Regions from separate parts of the Corallincola platygyrae genome, predicted to be linked through region 2. Evidence: predicted binding sites of a transcription regulator. Region 2 holds the regulator's gene; the other holds the start of a gene.
What was found. The regulator FliA, encoded in region 2, starts transcription of late flagellar genes. The targets are predictions, from matches to a motif close to CTAAAGNTNNNNNNNNNNNNGCCGATA.
Positions count from the first base shown of each region.

Region 1: pomA (flagellar motor protein PomA) is a predicted target of FliA. The motif match lies at 1,285-1,311, and genes of this name have one in related genera.

Region 1 covers NZ_BAABLI010000013.1:58,108-65,566, reverse strand. Annotated here, with positions in the region: gene ABEA14_RS11035 (flagellar motor protein MotB) at 1-361, opposite strand, end outside; gene pomA (flagellar motor protein PomA) at 372-1,139, opposite strand; gene xseB (exodeoxyribonuclease VII small subunit) at 1,469-1,717, shown strand; gene ispA ((2E,6E)-farnesyl diphosphate synthase) at 1,720-2,595, shown strand; gene dxs (1-deoxy-D-xylulose-5-phosphate synthase) at 2,629-4,512, shown strand; gene ABEA14_RS11010 (hypothetical protein) at 4,669-5,061, shown strand; gene ABEA14_RS11005 (nuclear transport factor 2 family protein) at 5,433-5,888, shown strand; gene ABEA14_RS11000 (VOC family protein) at 5,900-6,289, shown strand; gene ABEA14_RS10995 (GNAT family N-acetyltransferase) at 6,309-6,866, shown strand; gene ABEA14_RS10990 (cupin domain-containing protein) at 6,880-7,191, shown strand; gene ABEA14_RS10985 (response regulator) at 7,382-7,459, shown strand, end outside.
Region 2 covers NZ_BAABLI010000004.1:372,972-380,430, reverse strand. Annotated here, with positions in the region: gene ABEA14_RS02355 (chemotaxis protein CheA) at 1-278, opposite strand, end outside; gene ABEA14_RS02350 (protein phosphatase CheZ) at 293-1,027, opposite strand; gene cheY (chemotaxis response regulator CheY) at 1,049-1,432, opposite strand; gene ABEA14_RS02340 (RNA polymerase sigma factor FliA) at 1,480-2,196, opposite strand; gene ABEA14_RS02335 (MinD/ParA family protein) at 2,201-3,073, opposite strand; gene flhF (flagellar biosynthesis GTPase FlhF) at 3,066-4,517, opposite strand; gene flhA (flagellar biosynthesis protein FlhA) at 4,545-6,653, opposite strand; gene flhB (flagellar biosynthesis protein FlhB) at 6,736-7,459, opposite strand, start outside.

The DNA.
Region 1 (7,459 bases), on a different contig from region 2:
GCTTAAGTCGACCACCGGCAGAGTCTTCGTCTCCCGCCTGAAACTCCAGGGTTTGCTGGGTGACCTCAACGGTTTGCTGCTGAATATTTTCAATGGGCGTCGGGTCCGGGCGACCAGGGCGGAACTCCTGTGCGATAACACTGGTGCCTTTGGGAATGTCTTTCACTTCAATCTGGTTCTGCACACCAAAAGCGAACTTCATTGAGCCAGCAATCTGCTTGAACTTCATAACGTCCATCTCTGAGAACGCCAGCAACAGAACAAAGAAGCACATCAAGAGTGACATCAAATCGGCAAACGTACCCATATAGGCGGGTAGGCCGGGGGGCGGGCATTTATGCTCTTCGTCAGAATCAGCCATGGCTTAACCCTTACTCACCACCGGTGGTATCGATTTGGCGCTTGCTTTCGGCAAGATAATTCTTCAGAAGCGCTTCGATTACCCGAGGGTTTTGTCCATCCTGAATCCCCAAAACCGCATCCAGAATCAGTTTGCGGTTAAGCTTCTCTTCTTCAGCTCTCAGATTAAGTTTCGCGGTAATTGGGATCGCCACCATGTTCGCGAGGATCGCACCGTAGAGCGTTGTCAGCAACGCCACCGCCATCGCAGGCCCAATGGATTTCGGGTCATCCATGTTAGACAACATGGCTACCAGACCAATCAAGGTACCGATCATTCCCATCGCGGGCGCTACGTCACCGAGCGCTTTAAAGAAGCTGGCACCAAACTCATGGCGTGACGAGGTCATTTGAATATCTTTTTGCAGGGTATCACGTACCACTTCAGCGTCATGACCATCCACCAGCATGTCGACCCCTTTCTGCATAAAAGAGTTGCTGATTTCAGCCTCTTCCAACGCCAGAAAGCCACCTTTACGGGCGGCATCCGCCATTTCGACTGCTTTTTCAATCAGGTCTTCAGGCTTTTCCAACTTGAACATGAAGGCTTTAACGGTGATCTTCAATGCGGCAAAAAATTGGCCGATGCTGAACTGCATCATCACCACAAACATTGAACCCACCAGAACGATCAGTACCGACGGTACGTCGAAAAACATCCCCAGGTCGCCACCCAGAATCATGGCCATGACGACAAAACCAAATGCGCCCAGAATGCCTATCAGCGTTGCCAGATCCACTCATCACTCCCGTCGTTTATCTGTTCAGAGCCGCCTTTAAGGCGCAGTAATATGCCGACTATGATAGCGGCGCCTTGTTAACAGGGCAAAGGACCAGCCCACAAAATTGGCGATCACAACCAACTGTTTTGCTCCACTTTTTTATTATCGTCCCAGATTGAATAAGCGTTAGCTTTTTTATAACAAATGCTGAACGCAGATCACTGGCTCAGGCTAGATAACTCTTTTAGCAACTCTATACTAATCGTCGAACAGGCAATTATCGTTAACAAATTGACCCTAAATCAGTGCTGGGGTACCTTTGCCGCCTGAAATCATGAGGAGTCGGCATGGCTGCAAAAAAACCAGAAAATATGACGTTTGAGGCCACTCTGGACGAGCTGGAAACCATCGTTGGCGATCTGGAACAGGGCGATCTGCCACTGGAAGAAGCACTAAAGCAGTTTGAGCGTGGTGTTTCTCTGAGTCGTGCCGGTCAGCAAAAGCTGCAACATGCAGAACAGCAGGTGAAAATTCTGATGCAAACCTCTGAGGGTGAGCAGCTGGTCGACATGCCACAGGATGACACCATCGCGTGAATATCTCAGAGCAGCTCACTCAGCGTCAGCAAACCATTAATGCGGTTATCGAGCAGCAGCTTGCCGCCCTCCCCGATTCTGCGCCTGAACTGAAAGCGGCCATGCGCCATGCGGCTCTGTTGGGTGGCAAACGAGTCAGGCCCTACCTGGTATACACCACGGGAAAAATGCTTGGTGCGAGCGATGAACAACTTGCGCCAGCAGCCGCGGCCATTGAGTATATCCACGCATATTCACTGACCCATGACGACCTTCCCGCCATGGATAACGACGAACTCCGCCGTGGTCAGCCAACCTGCCACATCGCATTTGACGAAGCGACGGCAATTCTGGCTGGGGACGCATTGCAAACACTGGCATTTGAGACCCTAAGCCAGGCGGAACAGCTCTCCGCTGAATGTCGGCTTGCATTGACCCAACAACTGGCACAGGCTAGTGGTTATCTTGGCATGTGTGGTGGCCAGGCCATGGACATCGCAGCGACAGATTCTGAGATTTCGTTTGACCAGCTGCGCACCGTTCACAGGCTAAAAACAGGTGCGCTTATTCGTGCAGCAGTCAGCATGGGCGCAACCGTTGGTGGCGCATCTGAACAGGTAAAACGAGCACTGGATAAATATGCCAGTGCCATCGGTCTGGCTTTTCAGATCCAGGATGACATTCTGGATGTCACCAGCGACACCGAAACGCTGGGAAAACCGCAAGGATCGGATTCCGACTTGAATAAGAGTACATATCCAGCCATTCTCGGTTTAGAAGGCGCGATAGCTGAGGCGGAGCGCCAGCTCCAAGAAGCACTACACGCCCTGTCGGGATTGCCGTACAATTCCGATAATTTGGCCGAGTTTGCGCGCTTTGTCGTGCAGCGCTCTCGCTAACGTAGATTCGCTAAAGAAGATAAGAACAATAAGATGAGTGTCGATATCAACGACTATCCACTACTGGCAAAGGCACCACTGCCAGCCAATCTCAGAGAGCTGTCACAAGAGCAGCTGACTCAGCTGTGTGATGAACTGCGCCGCTTCCTGTTGGCTTCGGTAAGCCAAAGCGCGGGCCACCTTGCTTCCGGTCTGGGCACAGTCGAACTGACTGTAGCGCTGCACTATGTATACAACACTCCCTTCGATCGCCTGATCTGGGATGTCGGCCATCAAGCCTACCCTCACAAGATCCTGACCGGCCGTCGTGACCAGATGGAAACCATCAAGAAAAAAGATGGACTGCATCCTTTCCCATGGCGTGACGAAAGCGAATACGACACCTTAGGTGTAGGCCACTCTTCTACGTCAATCAGTGCGGCACTGGCGATGGCCATTGCTGCAGAACGAGAACAGCAGGGTCGCAAAGTCGTCGCCGTCATCGGTGATGGCGCTATGACTGCCGGCATGGCATTCGAGGCGATGAACCACGCAGGTGATATCGACCCGGATATGCTGGTGGTATTGAACGACAACGAGATGTCGATTTCAGAAAACGTGGGTGCACTTAACAACCACCTTGCCCGCGTGCTCTCCGGTAGCCTCTATACCAGCATCCGTGAAGGCGGCAAAAAGGTTCTTTCTGGTTTGCCACCGATTAAAGAGCTGGCTCGACGCACCGAAGAACATCTCAAAGGCATGGTTGTGCCGGGGACTTTCTTCGAAGAATTAGGCTTTAACTATATCGGCCCTATCGATGGTCACGACGTTGATGCACTGGTGGAGACCCTCCACAATATGCGTCAACTGAAAGGCCCTCAGCTTCTTCATGTGATGACCAAAAAAGGTAAGGGTTATGCCCCTGCCGAGAATGACCCCATTGGTTATCATGCGGTACCTAAATTTAATCCCGACGAAGCTCAACTGCCCAAGTCCACCCCCGGCCACCCAACCTACTCGAAAGTATTTGGCGACTGGTTGTGCGATATGGCAGAACAGGATGACAAACTACTCGCTGTTACCCCTGCTATGCGTGAAGGCTCAGGCATGGTCCGCTTTAGTCAGGAGCACCCTGACAAGTATTTCGATACGGCCATTGCTGAACAGCATGCGGTGACGCTGGCAGCAGGTTTCGCTTGTGAAGATTACAATGCGGTGGTTGCCATCTATTCCACCTTCCTGCAGCGTGGCTACGACCAGTTGGTCCACGATGTGGCCATTCAGAACCTGCCAGTGCTGTTCGCCATAGACCGTGCAGGTGTTGTCGGCTCCGATGGTCCAACTCACCAGGGCGCTTACGATCTGAGCTTTATGCGCTGCATCCCGAATCTGGTGATCATGGCGCCATCTGACGAAAACGAATGTCGCCAGATGCTCTACACCGGCCATACCCTGCAGCAACCTGCTGCAGTGCGCTATCCGCGAGGTCAGGGTCCCGGCGTTGAGTTGCAGAAAGAGATGAAAGCCGTGCCGTTAGGCCAGTCGAGAACGGTAAGAGAAGGCAGCGGCAATACCGCCACTGGCAGCGTTGCCATTCTTAGCTTCGGTACCTTGCTCTCCGCGGCAAAACAAGCCGCCGAAGAGCTGGATGCGACCGTTGTCGATATGCGTTTTATCAAGCCTCTGGATACTGCCATTATCGACCAGATGGCTGCCACACATGATGTGCTGGTAACGTTGGAAGACAACGTCATTATGGGTGGCGCAGGCTCTGCGGTTAATGAATACCTGATGAGCAGCAAACAGTGCAAACCCGTGCTCAATCTGGGCTTGCCGGATGAAATCATCAAGCATGGCGGTCAGGAAGAGATCCTTGCCGAGCTTGGCCTTGATGGCGAAGGCATAACCAACAGTATTCGCGATTACTGCGAACGCTAATCCTTGCTCATTGCAGAGTTAACAAAGCCGCCTTAAATCAGGCGGCTTTTTTATTGCGTTCGATCGCATCTTAGTAGTTTCGCGAAACAAGCTTCTTGATCATAGAGCCCCCGTTGATGAAACTCCCAAAGCAAAAGCAGGGAGAGGCTGCCCCACATGAATAAAGTACTTTTGCTAACACTGCCATTGCTGCTCACAGCGTGTGCCCGTATCGAGTACGTTTCTAACGATGCAGACACAGAAGCCAGAGTAAAGGAATCGTTAGGTTGGCTTTATACTGCTGATCCGGCAAAAGAGGCCAGTACCGCAATTGCTGACGGCGATTACCGATTCAGAGGTGTCTATGGTTACTCAGTCTCTGCGCCAGGCATCCCTAACGCATGTGTCCATTACACAGATATCAACCCAATAAACGGCACATCCGACACAAGAGCGAGTTATGAAGAAGCCAAACTAAACGCTATTGCTATTCAATACGCCACCTATTACAACTTTTACATACGACGTTACCTAGCTGAGCATCAAGGTTGGGATTGCTCCACAAAATAGTCCTTACAACCTAGTTGTTCTGTTTTACGCTCATATTGTGAAAGCTAGTTCGATTTTCATGCTGAACTCTTTCAGGCGTTAAAATGAATCACCTCTCAAAGGTTCTTCGCTTTAAAATCGTCTTCACACTTATAAGGTGATGTGGCCCCATGCTGCTTTTCCCACCTGTATGGCTCGAAGCAATGGCATGGTCCGCGCATTCGAACGACCTGTTTCTCCGGTTATCTGGTTAGGCATGCTTAGCGCTAAAAGTGAGTTATGGTTTTATCCTCAGCAATACCTTACCGGGCAACAGTTGATGACAATCATTGGGATGGGTTTGTTCGGCAACGTCGGTACCAGCCTCTATCATATCTACTACGGAGCAAGTTATGTTGCGAATTATCACCTGCGCAGTATTTTTGGCCCTCCAGTGTCCTGTGTTTGCCAAAAGCCCAGATGCTATCGCCATTGAAAGAGCGATATTTGATTACATCGAATCACAACATCAGGTGAATCCTGCATTAATGGAACGCGCACTGGATAGAGCGTTGGCCAAGCGAACCTATTGGCAAGATAAGCAGGGCAATGAATTTGTGATGGAAACCAGCTACGACTACATGATTGAATTGGCAGGTAGATATAACCGAGACGGCAGCCGATTTTCCGCTTCGCCTCGTGTAGAGATAGACATTTTCGACATCGACCAACGTGTCGCTTCAGCCAAACTTACCGTCGATGACTGGATTGACTACATGCACCTATACAAGACGGCAGAAGGCCAATGGAAGGTGCTCAATGTACTTTGGCAGATGCATGACACCCGAAAGCAGGTATCAACCAAATAGTAGGAACACACATGATTTCTCATATCTGCATTGGCACAAACGACTTTCTTGTCAGCTTTCGATTTTATGCATCACTGATGAAGTTGTTGGGGCTGAAGCTTAAGTTTTGTGATGATTCCAAACCCTGGGCGGCCTGGCACGGCCAAGATGACAGGCCACTGTTTATCTTGGGGACAGCATACAATGGCGACCCCCATAGCGCTGGCAATGGCCAGATGGTCGCATTCAATGCCAACAACAGAGCGATGGTTGACCAAGCTTATCAGCAAGCCATTGGTGATGGTGCCAAGTGCCAAGGCAGGCCCGGCCTGCGCCCTCATTATCACCCCAATTACTATGGCGCTTACTTCACAGACCCTGACGGCAATAAGATCTGTGTTGTCTGCCATAGCGCTGAATAAACACCAGAAGAGAGAACATATGATTTATCGCGCCACAGCTTCTGATACAACCACTGGTTCAGCAATAGACAAAGACGCCATTGCCGCGCTCTTCAAAGCTGTATTTTCCGCATCTGAAGGTGAGACTGAGGGGGCTTTAATCGGCGGGCTTGCCAAAGATATGTTCGATAAAACCCCACCGGATAAGCTATTCAATTTTGTCGCGGAGCATAAGCGCCAGATCGTCGGCTCGATTTTTTTCAGCCAGCTGGATTTTGGGGACGACAGTCTTGCTTATATTCTTTCACCTGTCGCAATACATACTGATTTCCAAGGTCAAGGTATAGGCCAGGCACTGATTAGATACGGGTTGGATGTGCTTAAAGAAAATGGCACTGAATGGGTGCTGACCTACGGAGATCCTAATTTCTACTGCAAAGTAGGATTCGAGCCGGTCTCAGATAAAAAGATTGTGCCACCAGTCCCCCTCTCCTACCCTCATGGTTGGCTAGGACAATCGCTCACCGAGACAGCGATAACAAACGTATCGGGAGCTTGTCGCTGCGTCGAAGCTTTATCCGATCCTATCTATTGGTAAAGGCGAGAGGAGCATGGCAAACCTGTTTGATGATATCCCAAAAGAGCTGTCTGAAGAGGTTTTTCAATATCTCCTCACCACAGAGTTTTTACGTATTGAACGCATCGTCTCCAAGGGCCATTCTTCCCCAAAGTCGGGTTGGTATGATCAAAGTGAAAACGAATGGGTTATGGTGTTATCAGGGTTTGGTGTGCTTGAGTTTGAAGATGGTAGAAAGATTACCCTAAATCCAGGCGACTATATCAACATCAAAGCGCATGAGAAGCACAAAGTCATAGCAACAGCACCAGAGGAAGTGACCGTCTGGCTGGCCATTTTCTATTGAATTGGTAGGTATGGTTTCAACTACCTCGCCCACATTGCGCCAGCCTGCCTAAGCTATCTCCATTAGCCGGATTGTTAAATCCACCTCACATCTAGCACAAGCTAAACTATGTAGCTAGACTGAAACGAGCTACAACTGTCTGATGTTTTTGAAAAAGATGTTCGTTTTTTTAGGTTGAGGCCAGCCATCTATGTTCAAGGCGAATAAAGCCATTAGTCGTCACTTCATTGAGTGTATCGGCATCGTAATGGTGCTTGTATTGTCACTG
Region 2 (7,459 bases):
AGGATCACATCCATCAGCTCTGGCGTTACCTGGCGCTTACCCTGGCGCAAAACGTCAAAAACGTTTTCAGCACCGTGACAAGCATCAACAAGTTCCGCCAATGAAAGGAAACCGGCTCCACCTTTTACGGTGTGGAAACCACGGAAGATGGCGTTCAACAGATCAGCATCTTCTGGGTTGTTTTCCAAATCAACCAACTGCTCTTGCAGCTGTTCAAGAATTTCTGCGGCTTCTACCAGGAAGTCCTGGAGGATGTCCTCATCAACTTCAAACCCCATGGGCGCCTTTCCCCTTAAAATCCGAGACTTGATAGGAGGTCGTCTACGTCATCCTGGTTGGAGACTACGTCCTCTCTTTGTTCCGCATCAACGATAGGTCCTTCGGCAGTGATGGCGGTTTTTTCTTGGCTATCATCGGCCTTCTCAGGTGCTCCGAATACCGTCAACAGATGGATGAGATTGTCTTCCACCTCTCTAACCAATTCGATAACCCGACGAATAACTTGTCCTGTAAGGTCCTGAAAATCCTGGGCCATTAGCACTTCAGTTAACCTTTCTCTTAGCACCTCTGAATCCTTTTCGGCAGAAGTCAGGAAATCATTAAGGCTATGGCACAACTCTTTGAACTGACCCAGTTCAATCTGTCGCTCCATCAATGATTTCCAGGCTGGCATCAGGGTGCCCAGCTCGCTATTTAGACGGTCCGCAATAGGCAGACTTGCGTCAACCGCATCCATGGTGCGATTTGCTGCATCTTCCGTCTTTTCAAGTACATAGTTCAGACGCTGCTGTGCGTCAGGCATGTCTTCGGTTGCGAGTGTTCCTAAACGAGGATCTAATTGAAAATCTTGCAATGCGTCGTGAAGTTGACGTGTCAACTTACCGACTTCAGAAAATAAGTCACTGGAAAAAGCCGGGTGAGAAGAGGCCAGCAACTGCTGTGCTTTGTCTTCTTCGCCGCTTTCTAGATGCGATACCAGTGCACGAGCCTGCTCAAGCGTAAGGCTTGGCAGATTTGAATCAGCCATGAAGCTCCCCTCGTCAGTCTCTTAACCGAGACGCTCAAAGACTTTGTCGAGCTTCTCTTTCAGGGTCGCGGCGGTGAATGGCTTAACAATGTAACCATTTACGCCAGCCTGGGCGGCTGCAACAATCTGCTCTTTCTTCGCTTCTGCTGTCACCATCAGTACAGGCAAACTTTTCAGTTTGTCATCCGCACGAATAGCGCGCAACAGATCGATCCCCTGCATTCCTGGCATGTTCCAATCGGTAACAACAAAATCAAAGTCACCACCTTGCAACATAGGCAGTGCGGTACTGCCATCATCAGCTTCATGAGTATTGTTGAAGCCAAGATCCCGCAACAAATTCTTGATGATACGTCTCATCGTCGAAAAATCATCAACAATGAGAATCTTCATGCTTGTATCCAAGACGCCCTCCAGTGAGCTTTACCGTGGTACGTTATTGACCCTCAGGGTCAGTTAGTCCAATTGTTCAATCTGGCTTTAAGCCGATGCATCGACTGCGAATGGATCTGGCTGACGCGAGACTCGCTCACACCCAGCACTTCCCCGATCTCTCGCAGATTTAGCTCTTCATCATAGTAGAGCGATAACACCAGCGCTTCCCGCTCTGGCAAGCTTTTGATGGCGGTCACTAAGGCTGCTTGGAAGCGCTCAGATTCTATGCCTTCAAAAGGTAGGCTCCGTGCCGAATCTTGATCTCCGCTTATCACATCCTCGGAAACGCCGAGGTCTTCTAAGCCTATGATCTTTCCAGTACTTACTTCATTAAGGATATGATGGTAGTCCTGTACCGTGATATCAAGTTTTTGCGCGATTTCTGTGTCCGTTGCATCACGTCCAAGTTGCTGTTCGAGATCTGCGATCGCTTCTGCGACTTTTCGGCTGTTGCGATGGACAGATCTTGGTGCCCAATCGCCCTTCCTGATTTCGTCCAGCATGGCGCCTCGGATTCGAATACCAGCAAAGGTTTCGAAGCTCGCGCCTTTTGAACCATCATAATTCTTGCTTGCTTCCAGCAGGCCGATCATGCCGGATTGAATGAGGTCATCCAGTTGAACACTGGCGGGCAACCGCCCTTTCAGGTGATGCGCAATTCGCTTGACCAATCCAGCGTGCTGTTCAACGATGGTCTGACGTTGTTCTGCTATATAGGCAGCCGCTTTATTCACGCAACTATTCTTCGATTGTTTCAGGGTTCTGCAGCAGTTGTTCGATAAAGAACTCCAGGTGACCAGTTGGCTGAGACGGTATTGGCCAATTAACAGCCTTGGCCGCTAAAGTTCTGAACGCAATGGACGCTGCAGATTTAGGAAACGCATCTGCAACAACCTGCTGCTTACGAACCGCCTTTCTTACATTTTCATCAAAAGGCACGGTAGCAACCAGCTCCAGCGCCACATCTAAGAATCGGTCGGTTACCCGGGTAAGCTTAGCAAATAATTCTTGCCCTTCTCGCAGAGAGCGCACCATGTTTGCCACGATCTTAAAGCGAAAAACACCATGCTCACGGCTCAATAATTTAATTAATGCGTATGCGTCAGTGATAGAGGTTGGTTCGTCACACACGACAACCATCACATCTTGCGCGGCACGAGCAAAGCTCAGCACCATTTCTGAAATACCTGCCGCGGTATCAACAAGAAGAACGTCGAACTGGGTTCTCAATTCACTGAACGCACGAATCAATCCTGCGTGCTCAGTTTGAGACAGCTCAACCATAGACTGGGTGCCTGACGAAGCGGGCACAATCTTGATGCCCTTAGGGCCTTCGAGCAGGATATCTTCCAGCTCAACTTCACCAGACAAAACGTGAGACAAGTTATGTTCAACACGTAGACCTAACATTACGTCTACGTTCGCTAACCCAAGGTCAGCGTCTAAAACAAGTACACGTTTTCCCTGCTCGGCCATCGCTACAGCCGTATTAATAGATACGTTGGTTTTACCTACGCCACCTTTACCTCCGGTGACAGCGATTACTTTTACCATCTGAGCGCGATTCATTTTTCTTAAACCACTCGCCTGGTCGGAAAACATGTTAGTCATATAATTCTGAATTGATCTCACTGAATGTATCAGTTGTCCAGAGGTAACCTTCCTCTTGGCTGGTACTTTCCATCAGCTCTGTCGCCCTCGTCACAAGATAGCGTGGATCTGCGACCTGAATATCTTCGGGGACTCGTTGTCCGTCAGTAAGATACCCGATAGGTAAGGCGTTTTGAATTGTGACACTCAGAATTTCGCCCAAACTCAAACATTCATCAAGTTTGGTGAAAATGCAACCAGCAAGCGGGATGCGACGGAAATGAGATACCGCTTCCTGAAGAACCTGACGCTGAGATGTAGCGGAAAGCACCAAATAGTTTTTGATTTCATGTTCGCTGCCATCCATTAGCGTTTGCAGCTGTTCAGTCAGACGCGTATCTCGCTGGCCCATGCCTGCGGTATCAATCAGTACTAACGAACGATTGCGAAGCTGATGTAGTGTCTGCGCCAATTCTTCGGCATCTTTAGCCACTTTTACCGGGCAGCCGAGGATCTTGCCATAGGTTGCCAACTGCTCATGAGCACCAATTCGATAGGTATCCGTGGTCACCAAGGCAACCTGGTCAACGCCATATTGCATCGCATAGCGTGCTGCGATCTTTGCAATGGTCGTGGTTTTGCCTACGCCAGTAGGCCCAAGTAGCGCAACCACACCACCCTCGCGCATAATCGCGTCGTTGTTGGTGATCAATTGGTCGGCTATCAGGTTCTGAACTTTTGGCCACGCTTCGTGCGCTTCCATTTCGTCTGGAATGTAACATGCAACCTGATCCGCCAGATCGTCTGCAAATCCCATCTTTTTAAGCTGAGAAACCAGCATGGCACGCATCGGCTCGCGACGCTCTACTTCCTGCCACATCAATCCTGATAACTGATGCTCCAGTAGTTTGCGCATCTGAGTCATCTCAGCCTTGAGTTGTTCCATCTCACTATTCTGCCCACGGCTATGAGAAGGTTGCTTCAGGCCCCCCCACTGAGATTCACCCGCATGAGAGGGGGTGTTTTGGGGCTGCAATGGACGCTTAGCTGAGGCACCAATTGGACGAGGAGCCTTAGCAGGCTTGGCAGCTGAATGGGTGTCAGGTTTGTTTTGACGAGCAAGCAATGCCTGTAGCGAATCAGCGATCTGGTCTTCGTCTTGTGATGCGTTATCTGGCATAGTTCGGTGAATCTTTGCTTCAGCGATTGGCTTAGGTGGTTGTTGACGCGCCACCTGGCTGAGCTTGTTACGCAGGCTGTCAAATGACGGTACCGCTTCTTCTGCTGCAGGGCGTTTTGCCGGTGCCGGTTTCTTGGCACCTGTATCCTGGTCAATCGCCGCCACGATCTCGACGCCACCAGTGACTTTTTTATTGGACATGATGACAGCATCAGCACCCAGGGTGGCTTTTACTTCATTCAGTGCTGTACGCATATCTTTGGCAAAAAAACGCTTAATCTTCATGTCCTTCTCTCCGTTGCAGGGCTTCTATTACTGCCCGATAGACGAGATAATTTTTATCTGCTTGTCGTCCGGTATCTCCTGGTACGACAGTACCCGCAAGCTAGGAATGGTGTTTTTCACAAACTTGGCCAATGTGGCTCTCAGTATTCCCGATGTCAGCAATATCGCAGGCTGGCCTGCTAGCTCTTGCTGTTGCGCTGACTCAGTCAGTGCTGCTTGCATCCGCTCGGCGAGTCCAGGTTCAATACCTGCGCCCTCATTTCCGGCGGCTTGCATAGACTGGTGCAACATCTGTTCCAACTCTGGCGCCAATGTGATAACTGGCATTTCTTCGTCTATCCCATTGATTTCCTGACAGATCATGCGGCGAAGAGAGATTCGGCATGCTGCTGTAAGCACGTCAGGATCTTGACTCTTAAGCGCATATTCCTTGAGAGTCTGAGCAATACTTCGCATATCTCTGATCGGTACACCTTCATTGAGAAGATTCTGGAGCACTTTGGCAATGTGCCCCAAAGGCAGCATTTCAGGCACCAAGCCTTCAACCAGTTTTGGATTGTTCTTCGACAGAATATCTAGCAGGTTCTGAACCTCTTCGTGGCCCAGTAGGCTGCTGGCATTGTTAGTCAGCACTTGAGACAAGTGAGTGGCTACCACGGTTGCGGCATCAACGACGGTATAACCCAGCGTTTGTGCGTGTTCACGCTGATCAGGGCTGATCCAGGTCGCTTCCAGTCCAAAGGCGGGGTCAGTGGTATCAACACCATCGACACGGCCAAACACCTGCCCAGGGTTAATAGCCAGTTCACAGTCGTGACGGATTTCCGCCTCGCCCACTGAAACCCCCATGAGTGATACACGATAGGTATTAGGTGGTAGGTCCAGGTTGTCGCGAATGTGCACTGCGGGTACTAAGAAACCCAACTCTTGACTGAGCTTACGGCGCACGCCTTTAATCCGGTTCAGCAGTTCACCGCCCTGCCCTTTATCCACCAGCGGGATCAAGCGGTAGCCTACTTCCAGCCCAATCACATCGACTGGACGCACATCATCCCAGCCAAGCTCCTTCGGTGGCGCTGCGGCAGCTTGCTGTTCTGGCGTCGGTGCATTGGCAGCGGCTTCAGCAGCAGCCTTCTCCGCAGCAATACGCTTACGATGCATAGCATAAGCAACACCACCAGCCGCTGCAGCTAAGGCAAGAAATGCAAAATGCGGCATACCTGGGACGATCCCCATCAAGAACAGAACAGCAGCAGAGATAATGAGCGCCTTCGGGTTATCAAACATCTGAGAGATAACCTGTTGGCCCATGTCGGCTGATGCACTTTGGCGAGTAACCATAATCGCCGCGCCGATAGACAATAGCAGGCCCGGGATCTGAGCAACCAGGCCATCACCAATGGTGAGCAGGGTATAAATCTGTAACGCTTCACCAAAGCCCAGATCGTGCTGCACCATACCAATGATGAAGCCACCGATGACGTTAATGAACAAGATCAGGATGCCAGCGACAGCATCCCCTTTTACAAACTTACTGGCACCATCCATAGAGCCGTAGAAGTCGGCTTCCCTGGCGATATCATCGCGACGGGTTCGCGCCTGGTCTTGACTGATAAGACCGGCATTCAGATCAGCGTCAATGGCCATCTGTTTGCCCGGCATCGCGTCCAAGGTAAAACGTGCGCTAACTTCCGAGATACGCCCGGCACCCTTTGTGACAACCACAAAGTTGATAATTACCAGAATGGCAAACACCACCAAACCAACGGCATAGTTACCGCCGATCACTACCGAGCCAAAAGCTTCAATCACGCTACCGGCCGCATCTGGGCCTTCGTGGCCTCGCAGCAATACCACACGTGTAGAGGCAACGTTCAGTGCCAAACGCAATAACGTTGCAACCAGCAACACGGTAGGAAAAGCGGCGAATTCAAGTGGGCGCAGGGTATATACCGTCACCAGCAATACGACCAGCGCCAGCGCGATATTGAATGAGAACAGCATGTCCAACAATAGCGGGGGCATTGGCAGCACCACCATCGCCAGCGTAGCCAGTACGATGATGGGAGCACCAATCCCTTGGATTTGGCGAACACGTTGAAAATCTAGACTGCCGAGAGTGGCTCTTAAATCCATAGCTAATGCGACACAAAATTGACTATAGGGTCGTCACTGCAATAGTCAGGCCAAGCTATGCATAGAAAAAGCAGAGGTGGGATTAGTGTTTCAGTTCATCCGGGATCGGCAGCTCATTCGGCAGTGGCGTCGGGCGTTTGCCAGTACCTTTCTTGAACTGTTCCATCTGATAGACGTAAGCCAGCACCTGCGCCACAGCAAGGAACAGGCCCTCAGGGATCTCTTTATCCAGTTTGGTGGTGTAATAGATGGCGCGGGCAAGCGGAGGCGCAACCATAATAGGCACCTCTTTTTCACGGGCAATTTCTCTTATTTTCATCGCCACTTCATCATTACCCTTGGCGATCACACGCGGGGCGCTGGGCCCATCTACATCATATTTTATTGCCACTGAATAATGGGTGGGGTTGGTCACCACTACATCAGCTTTGGGCACTTCCGCCATCATCCGCCGCTGTGCCATTTCACGCTGCATCTGGCGAATACGGCCTTTGACTTCCGGTTTACCCTCCACATCCTTCATCTCATCCCGCACTTCCTGCTTGGTCATCCGCAGTTGCTTGGTGTGATTCCAGATCTGAAATGGCACGTCAATCGCCACAATAAACAGCAACGACAGACAGAGGATAATGAACATCAACAACAGCATCTGCACGGCATGGGCAATGTTGCCGGGGAAGTCCTCAATGCTGATATGCAATATTTCTTCGAATTTGAATGAGAGCAGCAGATAGGCAAACAGAGCGATAAAGACAAACTTGGCCAAGGCTTTAAGTAGCTCAACTAAAGCCTGAACCCCAAACATA